3 regions of the Mesobacillus sp. AQ2 genome follow, and region 1 is predicted to be linked to each of the others. Evidence: riboswitches for the same ligand, from Rfam matches in the RefSeq annotation. Region 1 holds a riboswitch; each other region holds the start of a gene.
What was found. A riboswitch is a leader RNA that binds a small molecule or an ion and turns the genes downstream of it on or off. The one in region 1 is predicted to bind cyclic di-AMP.
Positions count from the first base shown of each region.

Region 2: it holds a riboswitch for cyclic di-AMP, as region 1 does, so the genes downstream of both, QNH36_RS20215 (TrkH family potassium uptake protein) here and QNH36_RS02555 (TrkH family potassium uptake protein) in region 1, are expected to answer to the same signal.
Region 3: it holds a riboswitch for cyclic di-AMP, as region 1 does, so the genes downstream of both, QNH36_RS10900 (potassium channel family protein) here and QNH36_RS02555 (TrkH family potassium uptake protein) in region 1, are expected to answer to the same signal.

Region 1 is NZ_CP126080.1:497,241-504,793, reverse strand. Features, by position in the region: gene QNH36_RS02565 (DUF1129 family protein) at 1-214, shown strand, start outside; gene QNH36_RS02560 (GNAT family N-acetyltransferase) at 710-1,156, shown strand; gene QNH36_RS02555 (TrkH family potassium uptake protein) at 1,201-2,550, opposite strand; cyclic di-AMP (ydaO/yuaA leader) riboswitch at 2,648-2,797, opposite strand; gene QNH36_RS02550 (hypothetical protein) at 2,987-3,142, shown strand; gene QNH36_RS02545 (cupin domain-containing protein) at 4,001-4,786, opposite strand; gene QNH36_RS02540 (ABC transporter substrate-binding protein) at 4,929-6,002, opposite strand; gene QNH36_RS02535 (ABC transporter permease) at 5,999-6,763, opposite strand; gene QNH36_RS02530 (ABC transporter permease) at 6,804-7,553, opposite strand, start outside.
Region 2 is NZ_CP126080.1:4,012,688-4,020,240, forward strand. Features, by position in the region: gene QNH36_RS20200 (methyl-accepting chemotaxis protein) at 239-1,894, opposite strand; gene QNH36_RS20205 (BMP family lipoprotein) at 1,918-2,898, opposite strand; gene QNH36_RS20210 (potassium channel family protein) at 3,061-3,717, opposite strand; gene QNH36_RS20215 (TrkH family potassium uptake protein) at 3,730-5,070, opposite strand; cyclic di-AMP (ydaO/yuaA leader) riboswitch at 5,251-5,392, opposite strand; gene QNH36_RS20220 (diacylglycerol/lipid kinase family protein) at 5,673-6,566, shown strand; gene QNH36_RS20225 (M6 family metalloprotease domain-containing protein) at 6,601-7,553, opposite strand, start outside.
Region 3 is NZ_CP126080.1:2,172,254-2,179,806, forward strand. Features, by position in the region: gene QNH36_RS10885 (hypothetical protein) at 582-746, shown strand; gene QNH36_RS10890 (PspC domain-containing protein) at 788-976, shown strand; gene QNH36_RS10895 (GNAT family N-acetyltransferase) at 1,058-1,603, shown strand; cyclic di-AMP (ydaO/yuaA leader) riboswitch at 1,761-1,910, shown strand; gene QNH36_RS10900 (potassium channel family protein) at 1,987-2,643, shown strand; gene QNH36_RS10905 (TrkH family potassium uptake protein) at 2,644-3,966, shown strand; gene QNH36_RS10910 (3-ketoacyl-ACP reductase) at 4,088-4,804, opposite strand; gene QNH36_RS10915 (DUF4030 domain-containing protein) at 4,989-6,101, opposite strand; gene QNH36_RS10920 (RNA polymerase sigma factor) at 6,091-6,669, opposite strand; gene QNH36_RS10925 (endonuclease I family protein) at 7,474-7,553, opposite strand, start outside.

The DNA.
Region 1 (7,553 bases):
TTTCATTGGTGCAGCTCTTTACACCAAAACCTGGTTCACTGTCCTGATTCCTTTATTTATATCCATTGGTTCAATTGCCACCCGATTCATCCCGGATGAAACAAACAATGATTCCCTGTACATCACGATTATTATCCTTACATTTTTACTTGCATCAGCTGTGTTAATCGCCATCTATTTTTACCAGAGAAAAAAAGAGCAAAAGAAAATTTAATATTTCAAAGGAGCTCAACTAAGTTAAGCTCCTTTCTGTATTTTAGTGGATCTCATGCTCAGGATAAATCAATTCATTGTCAACAAAAATCCTGCACTCAACGGTTATTGCACCGCCGAGGCTGACTTTAATATGCTGGTTGTTCCAAGAAAAATTGGATGCACCTATGCACAGCCGAACTGGTAAAAATCAAAGAAAATTTCCAAGTCGCCAAAAAAGTTGTGAACATCGCCAATAAAATTATTTTTTCGCCAAAAACATGGCAAGCAGGTCCAAATAGGAACGCTAATGCCTTTCAAACAAGGATGTAAACAGATTCTATACTGAAATAGAACGACATTTTTTAAAAATACAGTCTTGAGCACCCTTTTCATGGTCAAACTGCAGATAATGATGGCATTAACCAATTAGCAGGGTTTCACCAAGAAGGACTTCGTGAACAATTGTCGTATATAATAAGGCTAAAATCTATAGTCATTTTGAGAGGGTGAACGCATGGCGCTGAGCTTTAAAATCGCTGACGAAATGGAGCTGCACGAAATCTATGAATATGCTGGAGTCAACCGTAAAGAAGCAACAAATCACGATTCAGAAGATAATCAGCAAAAAATGATTGAAGCATATGAGCATTCTGCGAAATATAATGCTTATTTTGTTTGCTTGATGGATGCCGACACACTTATTGGCTGGGTTCAAATTGATAAAGCATTCGATTACTTAACGGGGGATGAAATCGGCTGGATCAATGATTTATATGTAAAAGCGCCCTACAGAGGCAAAGGCTATTCCAAATTATTGATGGAAGAAGCGTTTAAGGAGTTTCGTAAAAACGGATATAGCGATGTAAGGCTGAACGTCTATTCACACAATGAAAAAGCAATAAAGTTATATGAGAAAATGGGATTTAAGGATGTCAGCAAATTCATGAAGATTTCTTTATAATATCAAAAAAAACGCTGTTGAGGCTCAACAGCGTTTTTTTACTTTTACCCCACAATCAATCTTTCTTTCGGATAATGGCATTTAGGCTCTGCTTTTCCACGGTTAAACAAGAAAATGAAGGACAGGATCCCGATTCTTCCGATAAACATCATGGCAATGATGACGACCTTCCCTGCGTAACTCAGATCAGGTGTTATCCCCATTGACAAGCCAGTTGTTCCGAAAGCAGAACTGACCTCGAACATGATTTCCATCATCGAGAACTTCTCTGTTGCATTCAAAATGACCACCGCAGCAAAACAGAGGATGATCGCCAAAAAGCTTACGACCACTGATTTCCGGATATCTTCTTCATGCAATTCACGGCCAAATACCTTGATCGAGTTATGCCCTTTTGCAAAGTTGATAATGACCAATAATATTACAGCGAAAGTCGTCGTCCGTATTCCCCCGCCCACCGAGCTTGGCGAAGCCCCGATGAACATTAAGAAGCAAAGAAGCAGCAATGTCGGGTCAGAAAAATCACTGACATTCATCGTAGCAAGGCCGCCATTCCTGGTGGATGACGATTGAAACCAGGCAAAGAAGAAGGATTCATGCCAATTATAATCTTTAAAAAAGTGATTATACTCAAACAGCAAGATGGCGAATGCACCGAAGAACATCAGTGCAAAAAAGGTCAAGGAAGTCACCTTGGTATACAAAGAAAAATGGGTTCGATTGTGTTTTTTGCGATTCAGGAAAAATTCCTTCAATTCGACCAAGACAGGGAATCCAATCGCACCCAGGGTCAGCAGAATAATGTTCACAGTCTGCACAAAGTAATCATTCGCAAACGGAATCATCGAGCTTCCCGTAATATCAAATCCCGCATTGGTCGTTGCACTGACAGCCGCAAACGCTCCCTGAAGATACGCTTCCTCCCATGTCGGAAAATACCCTAGAAAATAAGTCCCTAAAATCAACGCTCCCAGTGCTTCAATCAACAGGATGATAATCAAAATCTGCCTCATCAGTTTGACCAGGCCCGACATTTGGGATTGGTTCTGGTCCGTCATGATTAACTGCCGGTCTTTAAGGCCGATTTTTTTTCGCAGCACCAGCCAAAAAAATGTACCGAGCGTCATGATTCCGATTCCACCAAACTGGAGGATGAACATTAGGATAAAAATGCCGGTTGTGCTGAAGGTATCCGGCGTAGACACGACAGCAAGACCGGTTACACTCACCGCACTCACTGCTGTAAACAAGACATCAATGAATGTCCAGCTCACCCCCGGCTTCAACGCGATTGGCAAGCTAAGTAACGCAGCCGAGATCAAAACAGCGAAAACATAAAACAAAACAATGATCTGAGCCGGCTTTAAGCGATTCCTTCTCAAAATATTGACCAAAGATACCCCTTCTTTACTTTTCAACTTATACGGGATAGAATCCCCATCCCTTAAAAAACCACAAAAAAACCATCCCAAATAAAGAATGGCCATAAGACCCTTCTCCCAACCGCGCTTACGGAGTTAGCTGTCGGATTAGGGATTGAGAGCATCCCCTTTTAGCTGCACACGCTAAAATTCACCCCAAGATAAAATCAATTTATCCAAAAATGGTTCCCCCGCTCATAGGATTCAGCAAAAAGGTTTGTTATTAAAATGAATACATATAAATTACTCCTATATCATTTTGGTGTCAATGCCCATTTTACAGTTTAGCCCAGATTGGAGGCGATAGGACAGTTCTTCCGTCTAACTTAGGCAAGATACGAGCACATATTGATACTACTTTAGTAAATACTAATGCTGATAAAACGATAACTGAGGAGGAATCCATAATATGCAACAGAATCAACAAAAAGCAAAAAGCGGCAATGCTGCAACTGCCGGATTTGCAGGCACAGATGCACAGCAAGTAAAACAGCAAATCCAAAAAGATGTACAGGCAGGCCAGGGAGCGATGACCTCCCGGGAAGCAGGAGCCATGCGGGATTAAAAAACCACTTTAGAGTGGTTTTTTCTATGTTCATAATCGTTTTGTCCATTTTTGTACTTCTCATTGCTCCACTTTTTCTAGCTTCTTTCTTAATACCCTTAGCCCTGATTAATCCCAGGACTATTTTTGACAGCTATTACTCTTAGCACCCCAAACCTGTCTAAATCCAGAGCTTTTTTTGACAGCTTTTACCCTTCCACCTTCAAACCTGTCTAAATCACGCGCTTTTTTTGACAGCTTTTCCGCCTTCAGCATCAAACCTGTCTAAATCCAGAGCTTTTTTTGACAGCTTTTCCTCTTAGCACCCCAAACCTGTCTAAATCACGCGCTTTTTTTGACAGCTTTTCCTCTTAGCACCCCAAACCTGTCTAAATCACGCGCTTTTCTTGACAGCTTTTCCCCTTTCACCATCAAACCTGTCTAAATCACGAGCTTTTCTTGACAGCTTTTCCGCCTTCAGCATCAAACCTGTCTAAATCACGGGCGTTTTTTGACAGCTTTTCCCCTTAGCACCCCAAACCTGTCTAAATCACGCGCTTTTTTTGACAGCTTTTCCTCCTCCACCCTCAAACCTGTCTAAATCACGGGCTTATTTTGACAGCTTTTCCGCCTTCAGCATCAAACCTGTCTAAATCACGGGAGTTTTTTGACAGCTTTTCCCCTTCCACCCTCAAACCTGTCTAAATCACGCGCTTTTCTTGACAGCTTTTCCCCTTCCACCCTCAAACCTGTCTAAATCACGGGCTTATTCTGACAACATTTCCTCAAAACACCGCAAACTTGTCTGAATCCTTAATCGGGAGATCAAGTCACGTAAAATATTAAGGGACACGAGAACGTCTCGTGTCCCATCCAAACCTACATATTCTTGCTCTGCTGAAGAAGTTGGGACTTTCCTGTGCGTTCCCATTCTTCTACTGTCTCATATGCTTTTTCTGGTGTGTATCCTTTTCCGACAAGCACACCCATTAGAATGAATTCCTGCAGGATGTGTGTAGCGTTGATTCCTCTTTTCACGTCCTCCAGTCCTTCTTGCACTAAAAACTCGGTGTGTTTTACCCATTCGTCCGGGGTCTTTCCAAAAACCTCTGGAACTCCATTGCTCGCTACTGGTCTTTCCATTGCATCTGCATGGGTCACATGCACTGTACCAAATGGATGGTTTGGCGGAGCATAAATGGAGTATAACTTGAGTGGAGTATTGCCTGTGTTGGTCACGTTATGCCATGTTCCTGCGGGAATCATGATGGCGGAATCATCGGCGACATTGGTTTGGAAGGTCAGGTTATCTCTGCTTTTGCCCATTTGGACAACTCCCTGGCCTTTCTCAATCCGCAAAAATTGATCGACCTTCGGATGGATTTCCAAACCGATATCGTCGCCAACCTCGATGCTCATCAAGGTGACCTGCAGATGTTTCCCTGTCCACAAGGCTGTCCGATAATTCTGGTTTTGAATCGATGCTTCATTGATATTCACCACATACGGGTTTGGACCATAATCCTTTAAAACAAGTTCCCTGTAAGGATAGTGGAAAGAATGATAACCATTCGCCTGGTCCCAGTTTACGCATTGTCTTCCATTATTGTAGTACATCGGCCCATTGACATAATAAGGGTAAGGATTTGAATATCCATAGTACATTTTTGCTCAATCCCTTCACAATTTCTCAGAATATCCTATGCACTTGTGACAGGAATGTACTTAGCAGAAAAAAGGACTGCCTAAAAACTGCATGTATTTCTGGCCCTCGAAAAAAGCCCCGACAAAAAGTCAGGGCTCCTCGTTATTTCCTATGCATCTTGAACTCTAAAAACAACTCATTGTAAAAAGCAAGGTTTGCCTGGCCGAGATTTTCATAGACCTCAAGCTTCTCTGTCAGCTCTGCCGATGGATAGAATCTTTCATCCGTCACCATCTCTTCTGGCATAAACTCAAGTGCTGCTTTGTTCGGCGTCGAGTAGCTCACCCACTCAGTATTGAGCGCAGATACTTCCGCATCCAGGATGAAGTTGATGAACTGGTGCGCTCCGTCAACGTTCTTGGCTGTCTTCGGGATGACCATATTATCGAACCAGAGATTGGAACCTTCTTCCGGAACGACATAGTCCAGTTTTTCATTTTCGGACATGATGTCGGCGGCGTCACCAGACCAGACGAGACCGATCGGTGCTTCTTCGTTCGCTAACAAGATCTTTATTTCATCACCGACGATGGCTTTGATGTTCGGCGTCAGTGTGTCGAGCTTCTCTTTCGCCTCACGGAGATGGGTTTTGTTTGTATCGTTCAAGGAATAGCCGAGGCTGTTCAAGCCCATACCCATTACTTCGCGGGCTCCGTCGACTAACAGGATTTCATTTTTTAGCTCAGGGTCCCAGAGGTCATTCCAGCTTTTAAATTCCTTTCCGTCCAGCAATTCGGGATTATACACAATCCCAACTGTTCCCCAAAAATAAGGAATCGAGTACTTATTGTCGGGATCGAAGGGTAGATCCATGAAGCGTTCGTCGATATTTTTCAAATTCGGCAGCTTCGAATGATCAATCGGAATCAGCAGGTCCTCTTCCCGCATTTTTTCAATCATATATTCGGAAGGGACAGCAATATCATACGATGTTCCGCCCTGCTTGACCTTCGTCATCATCGCTTCGTTCGAATCGAATGTTTCATATACGACGCTGATGCCTGTTTCTTTTTCAAAGCGTTTGATGAGATCCGGGTCGATATAATCTCCCCAGTTGTAAATTGTCAACGTATTGTCACCTGAGTATCCCTGGGTGTCATTCAGCTTCGAAATCGCCACAAGCAGCAGTGCTGATACGATGGCAATCGCGATAAACACGCGGACTAATTGCTTCATTTCTTCACCCCCACTGCGTTCAGCTTCTGGCGCTGCGTGATGAAGTAGTAGACCACGACCAGCAGGATCGTGAACAGGAATAACAATGCTGATAACGCGTTAATATTCAGGGATACGCCGCGGCGTGCCAGCGAGTAAATTTCGACGGACAGTGTACTGAAGCCGTTGCCTGTCACGAAGAACGTCACGGCAAAATCGTCCAGTGAATAGGTCAGCGCCATGAAAAAGCCAGCCATGATGCCAGGCGAGATGAACGGCAGGATGACCTTAATCAATACTTCCCAGGTGCTTGCCCCCAAATCCCTCGCAGCGTCCACGAGCGATGAGCTCATTTCCGACAGCTTCGGCAGTACCATCAAGACAACAATCGGCACGCTAAAAGCAATATGGGACAGCAGCACGGAATAAAATCCGAGCTTATAACCGGAAATCGTGAACAGAATCAGGAACGAGGCCCCGATGATGACATCCGGACTGACGATCAGGACATTGTTCAATGACAGCAGCCCATTGCGGATGGATCGTTTTTTCACCTCATGGATCGCCAGTGCCCCTATCACGCCAATAATCGTCGCAAACAGCGCGGACAACAAGGCGACGACCAGTGTATTCAGCACAATGATCAGCAGTCGCATATCTGAGAACAATTCCTTGTACCAATCAAGGGTAAAGCTCTCGAAATGATACATCGTTCCGCCGCTATTGAATGAGTAATAAATCAGGAAAAAGATCGGTGCGTATAAGATAAAGAAAATAATCATCAAGAAAACGTTCGTTAGTTTAGATGTTTTTCGCTCCACCTTACACACCTCTCTTTCTTGTACCAGTAACAGCCATGATGGCAAACATGATGATGATTAAGAATACCGCAATCGTCGAACCCATTCCCCAGTCCTGCGTCACAAGAAAATGCTGCTCGATCGCCGTACCAAGCGTGATGACACGGTTTCCGGCAATCAGGCGCGTCAGCATGAAGAGGGACAGCGCCGGAATGAACGTGACCTGGATTCCTGATTTTACCCCTTCAATCGTCATCGGAAAAATAACCCTCGTGAATGTCGTCCACTTTGATGCACCCAGATCATTGGCCGCATCGATCAGCGTCGGATTCAATTCATTCAGCGAATTGAAAATCGGCAGGATCATGAACGGGATAAAAATATAGACCGATATGAAAATAAAACTGAAATCGGTGAACAGGATCTGCTGCGTGCCAATCCCGATTGCTTCCAACAATTGATTGCTGATGCCGTATGTCCCGAAAATCCCCAGGAAAGCGTACGCTTTTAACAAAAGATTGATCCATGAAGGAACAATGATCAGCAGCAGCCAGAGCTGTTTATGCTTTGTTTTTGTTAAAAGATAGGCAGTTGGATAAGCAACCAAAAATGAGAAAAAGGTAATTAAGAATGCGTACCAGAAGGAGCTCAGGGTCATCGTCAAATAGACCGGCGTGAAGAACTTCTGGTAGTTTACAAACGAAAAATCACCGTTGATGTCCAGGAATGAATAGTAGACTACAAGCACTATAGGCGCGATAACGAAAAACAC
Region 2 (7,553 bases), 1.3 Mb from region 1:
CCGTCGGGAATCATTTATCATAATTTCCGCCATTTTATATGCACTGATTTACTGCGCAACTCATTATTTTGGCGATTTTTTCATTTTTTCGAACACTTTTTAGATTATTTCGACCAAATTTCCGGATATATCGACCACATTTTGGATTATTTCGACCACTTTTTCAAATAATTCGACCAAGTGTCCATTTTGCTCCATAAAAAAAGTACCACAGCTCCAGGCCATGATACTCTTATAATCATTTATTAAACTTAAAGATAGAAACAGATTCATTCAACTCATTGGTCAGTTTCCTTAAGTCTGTTACCTTTTTCGAAAGGTTGCCGAATGCCGATAATTGTTCCGTTGTGGAGGCTGAAATTTCTTCACTTCCAGCTGCTGTTTCTTCGACGACGGCACTGATGGATTCAACATTGTGCAGGACCTTGGCTCCCAGTTCCTTGGAGGCTTCCATTCCGCTTACAAGCTGGGTGATTTTTTCAGAGATGCCGCTGACTCTGGCTTCGATATTTTCAAAAGCTGACATTGTCAGGTTCATCGAATCCATTTGCTCATCAGCGATGGCGCCGCCTTTGTTCACAGCTTCTCCGATTTCATCTAGTCCAGTCTTCAACAGATTGACCATATCGAAAATTTGCGTTGTTGCGAGGTTTGACTCTTCAGCCAGCTTCCTGACCTCGGACGCAACGACCGCAAATCCTTTGCCAGCCTCTCCAGCCCTTGCAGCTTCGATCGCTGCATTCAACGCAAGCAGATTGGTCTGGGCTGCGATTGCCGAAACAGATTTGGCCATGTCTTCAATTTTAGCGGCATAACCAACAAACTTGCCCGTTGCTGTCTGGATGGAATAGGATGCCGCTTTGTTTTCTGTAATTAACACTTTTTGCCCTTCTATTGCTTTTCTGCCTTCTCCGATTGCTTCCACTGCTTCCTGGCTATATGAGGATGACTCCTGGCTGTAGTCCAGATTCAGCATGATTTCCTTATCCATGTCGTCAATCAGTTCGACGGATTGCTGCAGATCTTCCGAAACAGTTTGGGCACCTGCTGAAAGCTCATCCGTTGATACAGCTACCTGATTAGAAATCTCTGTCAGCGATACATTTTCCTGTTCAATTTCCGCTGCAAACTCTTCCACTTCTTTGCTTGTCCTATTCACCTTTTGCAGCAAGGAAGTCAATTGAGATGCCATCATGTCGAAGGACTCATTCAAAGTCCCCAGCTCATCCTTATGCTTGTATGGGACTTTTTCAATCATCAGGTTTCCTTTGGCGATTTCCTGGGCATTGATGGCAATCTGCTTCAATGGCCTTGTAATCGAACTCGTCAGCCTGATCCCGATTCCCCCGGCAACAACAACAAGCAGGATGCTGCCGATGATTGCCGAGAGGATTATGAATTGAATCTGGTTCTTCAAATCCTCCTGAAGATAATCGTAATAATCATTTACCTGGATATTCAAGAGGTACAGATCATTTAGGACGCCCTCACTGCGCAGCGATTGCCGCTTCACTTCGGCACTGATTTTATCATCAAGTGCCTTCTCAGCTTCGGATTTGAGTGCATTAAACTTTTCAAAAGCTTTGTCCAACACTTTCTTGCTGTTTTCCTGCTGAATCAATCCTTCTGCCTGAGCAAAAATTTTAGAGGTCTTCTCCATTTTCGCTAATGCATCCTGCCTGTTCCCTTCGGTCGGACTGAAGGAAAAATTGCTTAGCGATTGTTTGGTTGCCGATGTTTCAGCCTCCAGGTTCTGAACGGTCAGCAGTACCTGTACATAATCTTGATTAGATGCCTGGACCATCAGCATTCTGTAAATGATAAAAGAAATCATCACAATCGATAAGCCAATGGCGAGCAATAAATTCAATAGTAATTTCTTTTTTATTGTCATGTCTGTTCCCCCAGTTGCAGCTGTTAATCTAGCTGAATTGAAACTTCATTTGTTGATAATTTCTCTTCCAAGTCTTTCAAGGTTTTTTCCTGCTCTGGACTCAGCTTGATGACCCGGATTGGTGCAAGCCCGACACCTTTTTCATTAATGCCCAGTTCGATTTGCCTTGATTTAAGCTTCTTCTCGGATTGGAACTCCTTAACTGCTTCATATAGTGCGATATCCACATTCTTCAGCATGGAAGTAATAATGGCCTTTTCGGCAAAAAAGTATTGGTCGCTATCTACACCAATCGCAAACTTTTTCCTGGCTTGCGCTTCCTTCAATACACCTACTCCGGTAAAACCAGCGGCAGCATAAAGAACATCAGCACCTTCATCGATCATTCCTGCAGCAATCTTTCCTCCAAGGTCAGCATTGCCAAAATCCTCAGAGTAAGCGACCTTTATCTCAGCATCCGGCTTGACTGCTTTCACACCCTGCTCAAATCCCGATTTGAATTTGCGGATCAGCGGCACATCCGCACCGCCCACAAATCCGACGACCTTTGATTTGGTGGTCATCCCGGCAACCGCACCGGCCAGGAAGCTGCCCTGTTCTTCTTTAAAAGTAATCGATGTGATATTCTCCATTTCTGATACCGAATCCACCAGTATAAACTGTTGTTCCGGATATTTCTTTGCGACTTTTTCCAAATCCTCAAGAACCATGAAACCAAGCCCGATGACAAGATCATTTCCGTCTTCCACCAGCTCAGTAAACCCCTTTTCATAGCTGCCTGCTTCCTGCAGCTCACGATAATCAAAAAGAATATCCAATTCATCCCTTGCTTTTGTCAGTCCGGCAAACGCTGCATCACTAAAAGATTGATCGCCAAGTCCGACGTCAGACAACATGATGCCAATTTTAACCCTTTCCTTCGCCTTCAACTCTGTGTTGGCGCAGCCAGCAAGTCCCCCTGCGAGTAAAACTGCGATAAAAAATATATACATAATTCGTTTCATCTTGATGTCCTGCTCCCTTTTCAAGTAAATTTATATTTATTTCATCGGCCACCGTCTATTTTTATTAATGCCAGAACAGAAAGTCTATTTTTTGTAAATTTTCAAAATAGTGAACGAATAAAAAAGCAGGCTGTCTTCTTCCCAGCCTGCCTCATACTGTCATTATTTAATTTTCGCGAATTTATGCAAGTCGCCATTTTCTCCCAGGACGATCAGAATATCTTCTGCTCGAAGTGTCTTTTCAGGATCTGGAGAAATATCGACCTTATTTGCTGTTTTGACGCCGATTACGGTAATATTGTATTTTGCACGGAGATTGATTTCAATCAGGTTTTTGCCTGCCATGCTCATTGGCAGCTTGATTTCCTCAATACTGTAATCATCTGAAAGCTCGATGAAATTCAATACATTCGGGGACGCCATCAGTTGATGGGCAACACGTTCCCCCATGTCCCGTTCAGGGAAGATGACTTTGTCAGCGCCAACCTTGAATAATACTTGTGCATGGTGTTTGTTGAGCGCTTTGGCCACGACATTGGAAACGCCCATTTCTTTTAAAATCAGAACGGTAAGGATACTTGCCTGGATATCATCGCCAATTGCCACGATGACCGTCTCGAAGTTCCTGATCCCCACAGCCTTCAAGGTTTGCTCATCAGTTGAGTCTCCGATTACCGCATGTGTAACAAACTCTTTATATTCCTCAATATGCTGCTCGCTCTTATCAATCGCCAGCACTTCATTTCCTTCATAATACAGTGTTGTCGCTACACTGGACCCAAAACGCCCCATCCCGATTACTGCGTATTGCTTTGCCATAATATACTCCTCCTACCCAATCATCACTTTTCCAGCTGGATATCGATAGTGATCCTCTTTTCTTTTTTTTGCCACTGCATAAGCAAGTGTCAATGGACCAACCCGGCCCGCAAACATCGTAATAAGTATTAAAATTTTCCCGAATGAGGACAGCTCAGGGGTCAAGCCCATTGAAAGTCCTACAGTCGAAAAGGCTGACACCACTTCAAAAAAAATCATAAGAAAATCTTTTCCCGGTTCTGTGATAGTTAACACCATCGTCATGGATATCACTAAGAAAATAGCAATAAGTGTAACCGTCAAAGACTTGGAAACGATGGAGAAATCCATCCTCCTTCCAAAGAAGGTCACATCTTCCCTGCCGCGGATTTGCGATTTGACAGCACCGATCAAGACGGCAAATGTGGTAGTCTTGATCCCCCCTCCTGTTGATCCGGGAGAAGCGCCAATAAACATCAGGAAGATGATCAAAAACAAGGTTGATTGTTTTAAATCAGGAATGCTTAAGGTATTTGAACCCGCAGTCCTTGGAGTGACAGCCTGATAAAATGCCCCGAAAATTTTACCAGCCGCTGATAAAGGCTTCAGGGTAGCAGGGTTATTATACTCCAGGATAAAAATCAGGAGAGCCCCGCCAACTACCAGAATACTTGAAACAGATAGTGCCATTTTCGAATGCAGGGACAAGCGGCGAGTGCTTCGATACTCGAATAGTTCATTCATTACAATGAACCCGATGCCTCCCAGGCTGATCAGTGACGTCACCGTAAGATTGACGATCGGGTCTTCAGCATAGGCAGTAAGGCCCCTGAAACCTCCCATCAAGTCAAATCCGGCATTATTAAAGTTTGACACTGCGTGGAAGAAGCCGAAATAAATAGCTTTTCCCGCAGCCATATCCTGCGAAAACCTGAATGATAACAGGATTCCGCCGACAATCTCGGCAGTTGCTGTGAAAATCAGGATTCTTTTTACAAGCCTTACGACTCCTTCAACGTTCTCGTTGTTGAAAGACTCCTGGATGATCAATCTTTCTTTTAATGAGATTCTTTTCCCCAAGATGAATGCGAGCAATGTAGCAAAGCTCATAAATCCTAAACCGCCGACCTGGATCATCGACAGGATGACCACTTCTCCAAAGGCAGTAAAGGTGTCACCGGTATCCACGACAACCAGCCCTGTCACACATGTAGCCGATGTTGCAGTGAAAAATGCATCAAGCAGCGGAAGCCCCTTACCATCAGTTGTAGCAGAGGGCAGTGACAGCAGCAATGCCCCCAGCAGGATAATCGTCCCAAAACCTAAGACGAGTATCTTTGGAGGGTCCAGCTCAATAAACAATCTCCTACGCATGGTGTTTTCCTTCTTTCCTTAGTATGAGGAATTACGCGTCTAATATTTCCTGGCAGGGAGTTATGTTTAACTGGTTCAAGATATAGCCGGCATATCTAAAATCACGCAAAACAAAAAAGCCCCCGGAGGCTAAAAGATTTCAGCCTTGTGGACTTTTGAATAGTCGTCACACAAGCTTCATCTTCCTCTTCTGTAACGCTTGCGAAGTTAGCTGTCGGATTAGGACTCAGAATAGCCCTGCCTTTTGAAAAGGCTTCACCCCAAGTGGACGCATCCACAATATTGGTTCCCCCGCTCCTGCCGGATTCAGCGATTTAGAAATATGAAACTCATTCAGTTTTTTGTTCCAGAAATCTGAAACTGTTGTAATCATACTCCTCCGGATTTCGGTTGTAAACATGAAAAGGAACGCAAAAATGACTTATTTTATTCATTTCTTCCCAATAATGACATGAAATCAAGGACTTTCTCACTGAATCGCTGTTTTTCTTTGTTTTACACTTCTGTTAACTCATTAACACCTTTCTCCACACCTGTACGCGGTTTATAGCCGGGGAATTAAAGGTAAATAATAAGTCAAAACAGTTTGGAGGTTGTTGCGGATGAAAGCGATGGTTATAGTGAATCCTTCTTCAGGTAAAGAAAAAGCGAATGATTATGCAGAAAAAATTGAAGAAACATTGCGAAACAATTATGAGGACATAGAGATCAGAAGAACGGAAAAAGAGGGAGATGCCGCTGCATTTGCCACCGAAGCATGCGTTGCTTTATATGATGCGGTCATCGCTATGGGCGGTGACGGAACCATCAATGAGGCCATCAATGGACTGGCCGAACAGGCACACCGGCCCGCTCTCGGCATAATACCGCTTGGGACAGTCAATGATTTTGCCAGGGCACTCAATATTCCGCTGGAACCTTATGAGGCCATCTCTATTTTAGAAGAGCAATATCTTCGTCCTGTTGATGTCGGAAAGGTCAATGAGTCTTATTTTGCCAATGTTCTTGCAGTTGGGGCGATCGCAGAAGCATCTTACAACGTAAGCGCCGAGCAAAAAACCAAACTTGGCCCACTGGCTTATTTTATGGAAGGTACAAAATCCTTCCTGAATGGCGAAGCTATTAAAATTAGTGTTGAACACGAAGGAGGGAAATGGGAAGGCGAGACTTTCCTTTTGCTTACTGCCCTCACAAATTCTGTTGGCGGATTTGAGGCACTTGCCCCTGAGGCAGACGTGAATGATGGTAAATTCCACACTTTTATCATAAAAAAGTTATCCATCCCAAAAATTGCAACCCTAATCCCTTCACTTTTGAGAGGAGAATTGGAAGAAAGCAAGGAGGTCGAATATATACGCACCTCCTATCTGAATGTATCCTCCAACAAACCTCATGTGGTCAACATCGACGGAGAAGAAGGCGAGCCGCTTCCATTCAGTGCAAAAGTTCTTCCAGGACATCTGAATATTTTTGTACCGGTCATTAAAAAAACCTGAGCAGGGATCACTCCTTGCTCAGGTTTTTTCAGCCTTATTTCACGCTTGAATTAAAGTTATAGAAAAATTTAGCCGTGATTGATCCATCTTTGTTTTCCTTGATGTTCGTCACGTGGATTCCAGAATCAGCAGGTGTATCACTTAAGCCTTTCCAGAAGTAGTAAGAACCAGAGTGTACATTTCCAGAAACAGGAGTGATCTTGCTGCCAGTCTTGAAGAAGTCACCAGCATCGCCGCGATTCATGTTCTTCTCAAGGTTATACAAACCATCTGCCTGAAGGACGGATAATCCATAGTGCGTTACCACATCGCCATTGCTTGCCGTCTGTGACTGGTTGTACTGGAAGCGCTTGTTCATCCAGTTTTCAACATTATTCGGACGGAACCCAGCTGTCTGGTATAAGTTAATGACATTTTCATCCACATGCCATGCAACTAGACCATGGGCGTTTTCACCCTGACGGATCATACCTTTGTTAAAACCATCCTGTTGCATGTTTTCAAACAGGAAGTATTCAGTGCCATTTGAACCCGGAACTTCCATTTTCACGATTCCGTTGTCTGCCTTAGCTTTGTTTGCTGCAGGCAATGTTATTTCTCTTACTTCACCTGGCTTGACTTCGATTGGATTTGCCCATCCTAGGAAAACCTTTGAGAATGGATCGAAGTGTGTTGGTGAGTTGCCGCCGTACTCAGCTTTATTCGGATAGCGCATCCATGAGCCGCCTGCCATCATGGAATAGTTTCCTACACCTTCTGATGAGTAAAGTGTGTCGTAGAAATCAGGCAATCCTAAAGCATGTCCAAATTCGTGAGCATAAACACCAGTTTGTACTGGGAATGGTCCTGTTTTCGATTCTTCTTTATACGTGTTAGTCGCAGCATCGAAACCAGCTACGTTACCGCCGATACCTGGCTGGATGTTGTAGTTGTTAACGACTACTCCATCGTAGGTCATGTCTTCTTTGACTGTTCTGTCAATCCATG
Region 3 (7,553 bases), 1.7 Mb from region 1:
ATAAAATCCTTCAAGTTGGTATAATATGTTAAGAACTTCTGAACAAAATGAAAGTGAGTTGCCTATGTCAACTAAAAGTATGTTTTTTCGAATGCTAATCAGTGAATTTTACTTCCTGGTAATCTGTATTGTTCTATTTATAGCAAACTTGGCATTTTGGTTAGATGAAAGGGGAATTGCTGAAAACATATTCAACATCCAATTAACTCCTTCATTGATTCCTCTGTACATAATGGTGATGATCTTCTTTCTGGCTTTTATAATTTTTGCACTGCATCTGTATAAGAAAATAAAAACCTTACGTGAGTCGCACTACAAACATTCACGAGGATTGGTTCTTCTAATGGCAGTGGGAAATTTACTGGCCATCAGCGGCTTATCAGTTTTTGTGTTTACGCAAGATGCGAACGTTATGAAAACAGTGATTCCAAGTTTATTCAGTCTCTTTTTTGCAATCATGTTTATCATTTACATGATTTTATTTTTCGCACTTTTTGTGAGAAGCGTAAAATTAACAACTAAAAAGTTGAGACATTAAGTAATGGGTAACTCATAAATCCTAGATGGGTGGTTGTTTGAATATGAAGAATTGGCAATATACGCTGTATTTATTCATTCTTGGTGTTATTTCCTTCATCACAAAGGAAATCGTAACCTTTGCTATGTTAGGAATAATTTTGGTTTCCCTCAATAATATTCATTTCACCCTGTTAGAAATAAGAGATAATCAAAAGAAAGCTGACTAAAAAGCAGTATTCATTTTAGTTTCGATAAGAGGATGATTTAAATGAATAAAAAGTTAAGAAAGTCTTCAAAAGATAAGTCGATAAGTGGCGTCTGTGGGGGCATTGCTGAGTATTTTGGAGTTTCTTCTTTTTCAGTAAGACTAATTTTCATTTTATTGCCTGGCGCTAATGTACTGCTTTATTTAATTCTGGCTAATACGATGGCTGATAGTCCGCCTTCATTATATTAATCAAGGTGTGTGATGGAGGCATCTTTTATAGAATTAAAGGTGAGTACTTCTATGAATTTTCTGGGTGGAGGTCGTATATGAATGGCTAAAATTCAACCAATGGAAACAAACAGGCTTATCCTGAGGGAACTTAGTGAAGAGGATTATGAAGATATTCATGAATTTAAGTCAGATAAAAAAGTGGTTAAATATTTAACTTGGAGTCCTAATAGCAGAGAACAAACATTACATAGCCTTAAAAAGCAGATTGCTTTTCAAAACGAAGAAAACCGACAAATCTATGTTTTAGCGGTTGTAATAAAAAATACTAAAAAAGTCATCGGTAATGCTTTGTTTATGGTAAGAGATCAAGACTTTATAACAGCGGAAATCGGATATTTTATTAACTCAAACTACTGGAAACAAGGATACGGAATTGAAATTGTTAACGGATTATTATATTTAGGGTTTAATACTATGGATATCCATAGGATATATGCAGTATGTGATGCAGAAAATGCTGGTTCAGTCAATCTTTTAAGGAGAATAGGTTTCCGGCAGGAAGGTCATTTTATTAAAAACTTGAAGGTAAAAGGACAATGGAGAGATCATTTTCTATTTGCTATGTTAAAAGAGGAGTTTAAATAAGTTTCCTCGTTGGGATTTTTTTTAGGTTAAGGTAAGCCTCCAGTGTCTCACAAGACTCCGTAAGGTAGACTTTGTTCAAAGCAGTAAACGTAAACTATGACCAAGAAATGTTTGACAAAGGAAAAAGAAAGGCGTAGCTTATTATATTATTCCCATATAGACCTTTTTGCCGAATCTTTGAGCGGGGGAACCAATTTCTGATAAACATTGTTTATCTTGGGGTGAATCTTAGCATATTAAAGCTAGGAAGGGATACTCTCAGTCCCTAATCCGACAGCTAACTCCGCAGGTGCTATAGAGAGAAGGGTTGATGAACGCCATTGGCCATTCTTTAGTATAGAATGGTCTTTTTTATTTTTAAATAGAAGGGATGTGTAGGAGCAGTGAAAAAGCAATATGCTGTTTTGGGCTTGGGCCGTTTTGGAGGAAGCCTTGTAAAAGAGTTCTATGAATTAGGTGCAGAGGTTTTAGCAATTGACATTGATCAGGATAAAGTCGATCAGTATTCTCAATATGTTACCCATGCCGTACAATTCAACGGTATTGATGAAGAAGGGCTTAAACAAGTCGGGATAAAAAATATTGATCATGTTTTTGTTTCTTTTGGAGGGAATATTGAATCAAGTGTTTTGACATGCCTGATTTTAAAGGAAATGGGTGTACCCAAGGTCTGGGCCAAAGCACATAATGATAATCATGCAAAAGTTCTTGAAAAAGTCGGTGCAGACCGGGTGATCCATCCGGAGCGTGATATGGCTAAAAGGATTGCGAACCATATATTCTCTGATAAGATCATTGATTACATTGAGTTGTCGGAAAAGTATAGTATGGTTGAGATTGTTGCTACGAAAAAAATACATAATAAGTCATTAACGGACCTGGATATAAGGGCGAGATATGGATGCAATATTGTAGGCATTCTAAGAGGGCAAGAAATCATTGTTTCCCCTCCTGCAGAAGAGGTCATTTCTATGGGAGATGTACTGATTGTGATGGGCCGCAACTCTGATATTAACCGTTTCGAGAAAGAGGGGGTATAGGTGAAACACCGCGTCATTAACCTGAATCCTTCTCAGCTACTTGTTTTGGTCTTTGCTGTGTTTATCTTCATAGGCACGATTTTGTTGAAATTGCCTTTTGCAACGGAGGACTCAATTACCTGGCTGAATGCTTTGTTCACAGCTACATCAGCTATGACAGTTACAGGTCTGGCTGTCGTTGATACAGAATCAGCCTTTACTCTATTTGGTGAAATAGTGATTGTCTCCCTGATTCAATTGGGAGGACTGGGAATCATGTCTTTTGCAATCCTTATCTATATGGTGTTAGGGAAGAAAATTGGAATCAAACAGCGGATCGTCGTGCAGCAGGCATTAAATCAAACATCTATCGGCGGGGTTATCTTGTTAGTCAGGAATTTGTTCATCTTTTCCTTAACGATTGAAGCAATTGCCATGCTCCTGCTGGCTATCCGCTGGGTGCCCCAATTTGGTTGGGGTAAAGGGCTTTATTATAGTTTTTTTCATTCCATTTCAGCGTTTAACAATGCCGGTTTTGCATTATGGTCCGACAGTTTGATGGGATTCGTGGGGGATCCAATCATCAATATTGTGATTACATTGCTATTTATCATTGGGGGAATCGGATTTACGGTTTTAGCTGACATGTGGAGGAAAAAGCGCTTCCGTAAATTGAGCCTCCACTCCAAGATGATGATCATCGGTACATTCATTATTAACCTCGTGGCAATGTTCATTATTTTTATCCTGGAATACCATAACCCCAATACACTCGGAGGATTGAATTCACTAGGTGATAAATTGTGGGCTTCTTATTTCCAGGCAGTAACACCGCGAACTGCGGGATTTAACTCCCTGGATATATCGGCCTTACAGGAAGATACGATCTTCTTATTTTTAATCCTTATGTTCATAGGTGCAGGAAGTGCATCTACTGGGGGAGGCATAAAACTAACAACGTTTTTGGTCATATTATTTTCGGTCATTACGTTCCTTAAAGGAAAAGAAGAAACCGTGCTCGGAAAAAGGGCAATCAGCCTTACGATTGTTTTGCGTTCATTGGCGATCTCGACAATTGCACTTTTTTTAATTTGTTTGGGGATTTTTATTATGAATATTACGGAAGAAGCTCCATTCATTCAAGTTGTTTTTGAAGTTATATCGGCATTTGGTACTGTAGGATTATCAATGGGAATAACAGGGTCACTTACCGCAATTGGGAAAGCAGTGATTATATTTGTTATGTTTGCAGGGAAGCTAGGCCCATTGACAATGGCTTTTTCTCTTGCAAATGCAACTGAATCACGAATTAAGTATCCAAGGGAAGATGTACTCACAGGGTGAGGCATTTCCGCTATTACCTTTAATGAAAATAAATGAAAATCGCTTAACAATGACGTTAAGCGATTTTTTAATTTCTATTATCATCAGTGGTTTTTAGTCATAGCTACTGGTCTTCCAAGACTTAAGGATTGGTTGACCATAATCCAGCTGTTTTCACAAGAACTCTTGGATGCAGTTTCAATCCTGCAACAAGAAGGTCTGCTAAATCCTCTGGCTGCATGACATTTTCAGGGTTCCCGCTGATCAGATTGCTTTCGACAGCGAGGTCGGTTGCCACAGTACTTGGTGTCAAAGCCGTTACGCGCACATTATTTTTCCTGACTTCAAGCATCAGTGATTCTGTCAGTCCGAGGACTGCGAATTTAGAAGCAGAGTAAGCACTAGTGACTGGCGCTCCTTTTTGGCCAGCAGTGGAGGAGATATTCACAATGTCTCCGGATTTTCTTTCGATCATTTCTGGCAGAACCGCTCTTGTAACGTTATAAACTCCCATCAGGTTTACGCGGACAATCTTTTCCCATTCTTCAGGGGATAAATCCATAAAGCCGCCAAACTTTGCGATTCCTGCATTGTTGACTAGAATATCAATCGCACCCAGGTCTGATTTGATATGCTCCACGGCATGCTGTACCGCTTCAAGATCAGATACATCTGCTGAGGCAGCGGAAATATTAACATCATACTGCTCGAGTTCTTCAGTCAGTTTTTCAAGATTGGACATCGTTAAGCCAATCAATCCTAGATTAACTCCTTCTTTAGCCAAAGCAATCGCAACTGCTCGTCCAATCCCTCTGCCTGCCCCGGTTACAATAGCTGTTTTTCCTTTTAGTGAAATCATGCTATCATTCCTCCTCAAATTTTTCTCGAAACGCTGCTAATAAACAAGCAGTATTCATTATGATTCAATATTGCATACAAGCCAAACATTTTGTTTGGACCTGGCTCTATATCTCTATGATAAGGTCTGTTAAAGCCCTAAAAAAACGAGCAAAGGGATTAACTCTTTGCTCATGCTCTCCTCCTTATTTAAACCGTTTCTGTCCTTCAATGAATTCTTTCTTATCCTTTGTCCTTACGACGATTCTATATGGATCTTCCTTGACTTCTGGCCATATTTCATCAGACTTGATGAATTCTTCTGCCATTGTGTACAGGTCGGTGGCATGTTCGGCTGCGCCTTCGTCAGTGCTCTTAATAGTCATTGTGATGAAAATGGTCATTAAGCCATCTTCGCTTTTATGTCCGACGCCTGATACCTTATATTTTTTAAAGGTCATGAATTCATGGCTAATACCCGAGACCGCGTTACTCCAGCGTGAATATTGTTCCCGTTTGGCTACATTGTATTTTCTCATTTTGACCTCAATATATTCCTTTTCCTTTACAGCGAGGGCATCTTCAACAGCCTTTTTAATTTCATCGACTTTTTCCTGCTTCTCCGTGCTTGGGATTTCAAGTTCAACTCGATCAATACCGAACATAATATTATTATTAAAATTATATGGTTTTAGGGCAGCCTGAACGATTTCGAATACTTCCTCACTTTCTTTTTCGATTTCTGCTTGCTCTTGTTTCCACTTTCTAGATGGTTCATGGTACTGCCTTACTTTTATAAAGTAGTCTTCGATTCTTGTCCCTTTGAATTCTTCGGCCTGGACAATCGAAAGTCCGATTTTTTTCACTCCTGGTTCCATTACTTTGACCTGCTTTTCAGAGGTATCCAAATGCACCATGATGCCTTCGTTTTTGCCGCCAACATACTGGTTCACTAGCTTTACAGGATATCCTTCTTTTTTCAAAGCTTGTGTCAGCTGTTCTGTCAGGTCTTGCTGAGGATTATTATCAAACATGGCACTTAACGGCGGAATCTTCGAAATCATCTTCGCCATTGTCGGAGAAACAAATCCCGAACCGACAAAAAGCAGAAAACCAGCTGCGATTGCGGCTATAGTGACTCCAGCCTTTTTCCCAAAAGTCCATTGATTTTTTAGAGCTTGATTAAAACCTTCAAGTTCGCGTCCAACTCGATCAGCCCGGGCAGCTTCAAATTCTCCAGCAGCGAATCGGCCTGGTAAGTCTTTTGAGAATTTTTCAAGCGAAACAGGGGTCTGCAATACATTCTTATCAAAGCCCATATGACTTCTCCTCCATTTGAAAAAGTTGATCTTTTTTCATCAGTTCTGCTAGCTTTTTCCTGCCGCGTGCTAGCCTAGTCTTCACTGTATTGGTGTTTTCGTGTAGAATCAGGCTGATTTCCTTAACTGAAAAGTTTTCAAAATAAAACAGCAGCAGAGGGATCCGCTGTTCATCTTTCAAGGTAGTGATCAGCAGGAGCAGTTCCTGTTTTGTTTCCTTTTCAACGGCCATTTCCTGAGCTGACTCCGTTCTTAATCTGGTGATTGCCTCTGGATTCTCGTCGATATCTGTAAACTGATTTCTTTTTTGTTTTCGGTAAACATCAATCGAACGAGTATAAACAAGCCGGTAAAACCATGCTTTAAAATGACGGATCTCCACATCCCGCATTATGCTTAGATAACAATCCTCCAGGGCAATCTGGACAGCATCCTCAGCCAGCTCCCGCGAACCAAGGATAAGATAAGCCGTCCTATAGGCAGAGGAAAGAAGACTTTCCACAAGGTGGCTGAACGCTTCCCCATTTCCCGCCCGGATTTGATTTAGTAATTTCTGTTCCTCACTCAACTGGGCAACCTCCATATTTTATTTTCACTAGTAAGTCGTTTGAAGGTGGCATTCTGGTTTCACTTTTCGTAAAATTCTTTGACTTACTTGATTGTGTCATGATTAATCAGTATCTAATATGTATTAACTTTACCAAAAATTAACTTAGGCGGGTGGACAATTACAATAGTGAGGAGAATCCGTAGTTTTTGGGTAGATGGAAGAAACATGTGCCCGAAATAGAAACGATAAAGGGTTCACAGGGAGAAGATGCGGGGAACATGTGCCCGAAAAGGAGCTAAGAAGGGATTTACGGGAAGAAGATGGAGAAACATGTGCCCGAAAAAGAGCGGAGAGAGGATTTACGGGAAGAAGATGGAGCAACATATGCCCGAAAAAGAGCAGAAAGAGGATTCACGGGAAGAAGATGGAGCAACATATGCCTCTAAATGGTTTTCATCCATAACAAGTTATCGGGAATGATGTTTAAGGTAACCTTATATTTGTTATTTTTTGTTAAAATAATATGAAAAAGTAGGGGAGCATCAATGTGGAAGCAAATCGTGTTTTTTTGTGATATTAGTGATCTTCTTTTTTATCTATTTAAAAGTGTTTAATTATATATTCAGGTTTGTCAAAGCCAATTTGCTTCCTTATGGGTTGCTGGTTTTTATCTTTCAGATATTTTTTGCTATCGTCATTCTCTTTTCGGCTACAATTGTGACTACGAGGAAGATCTTTGAGGTGATCAAAGATAGATTTTCGTTTAAGAACTACACACAAAGTAAGGCTGAACCAAAATCATATTGGTTCAGCCTTTTATCATCAAATTGGAAAATCGATTTTCTTTGACAGATCAGGAAAGTCGATGAACGGATTGCGGTTACCTTGTATATAAAATATGG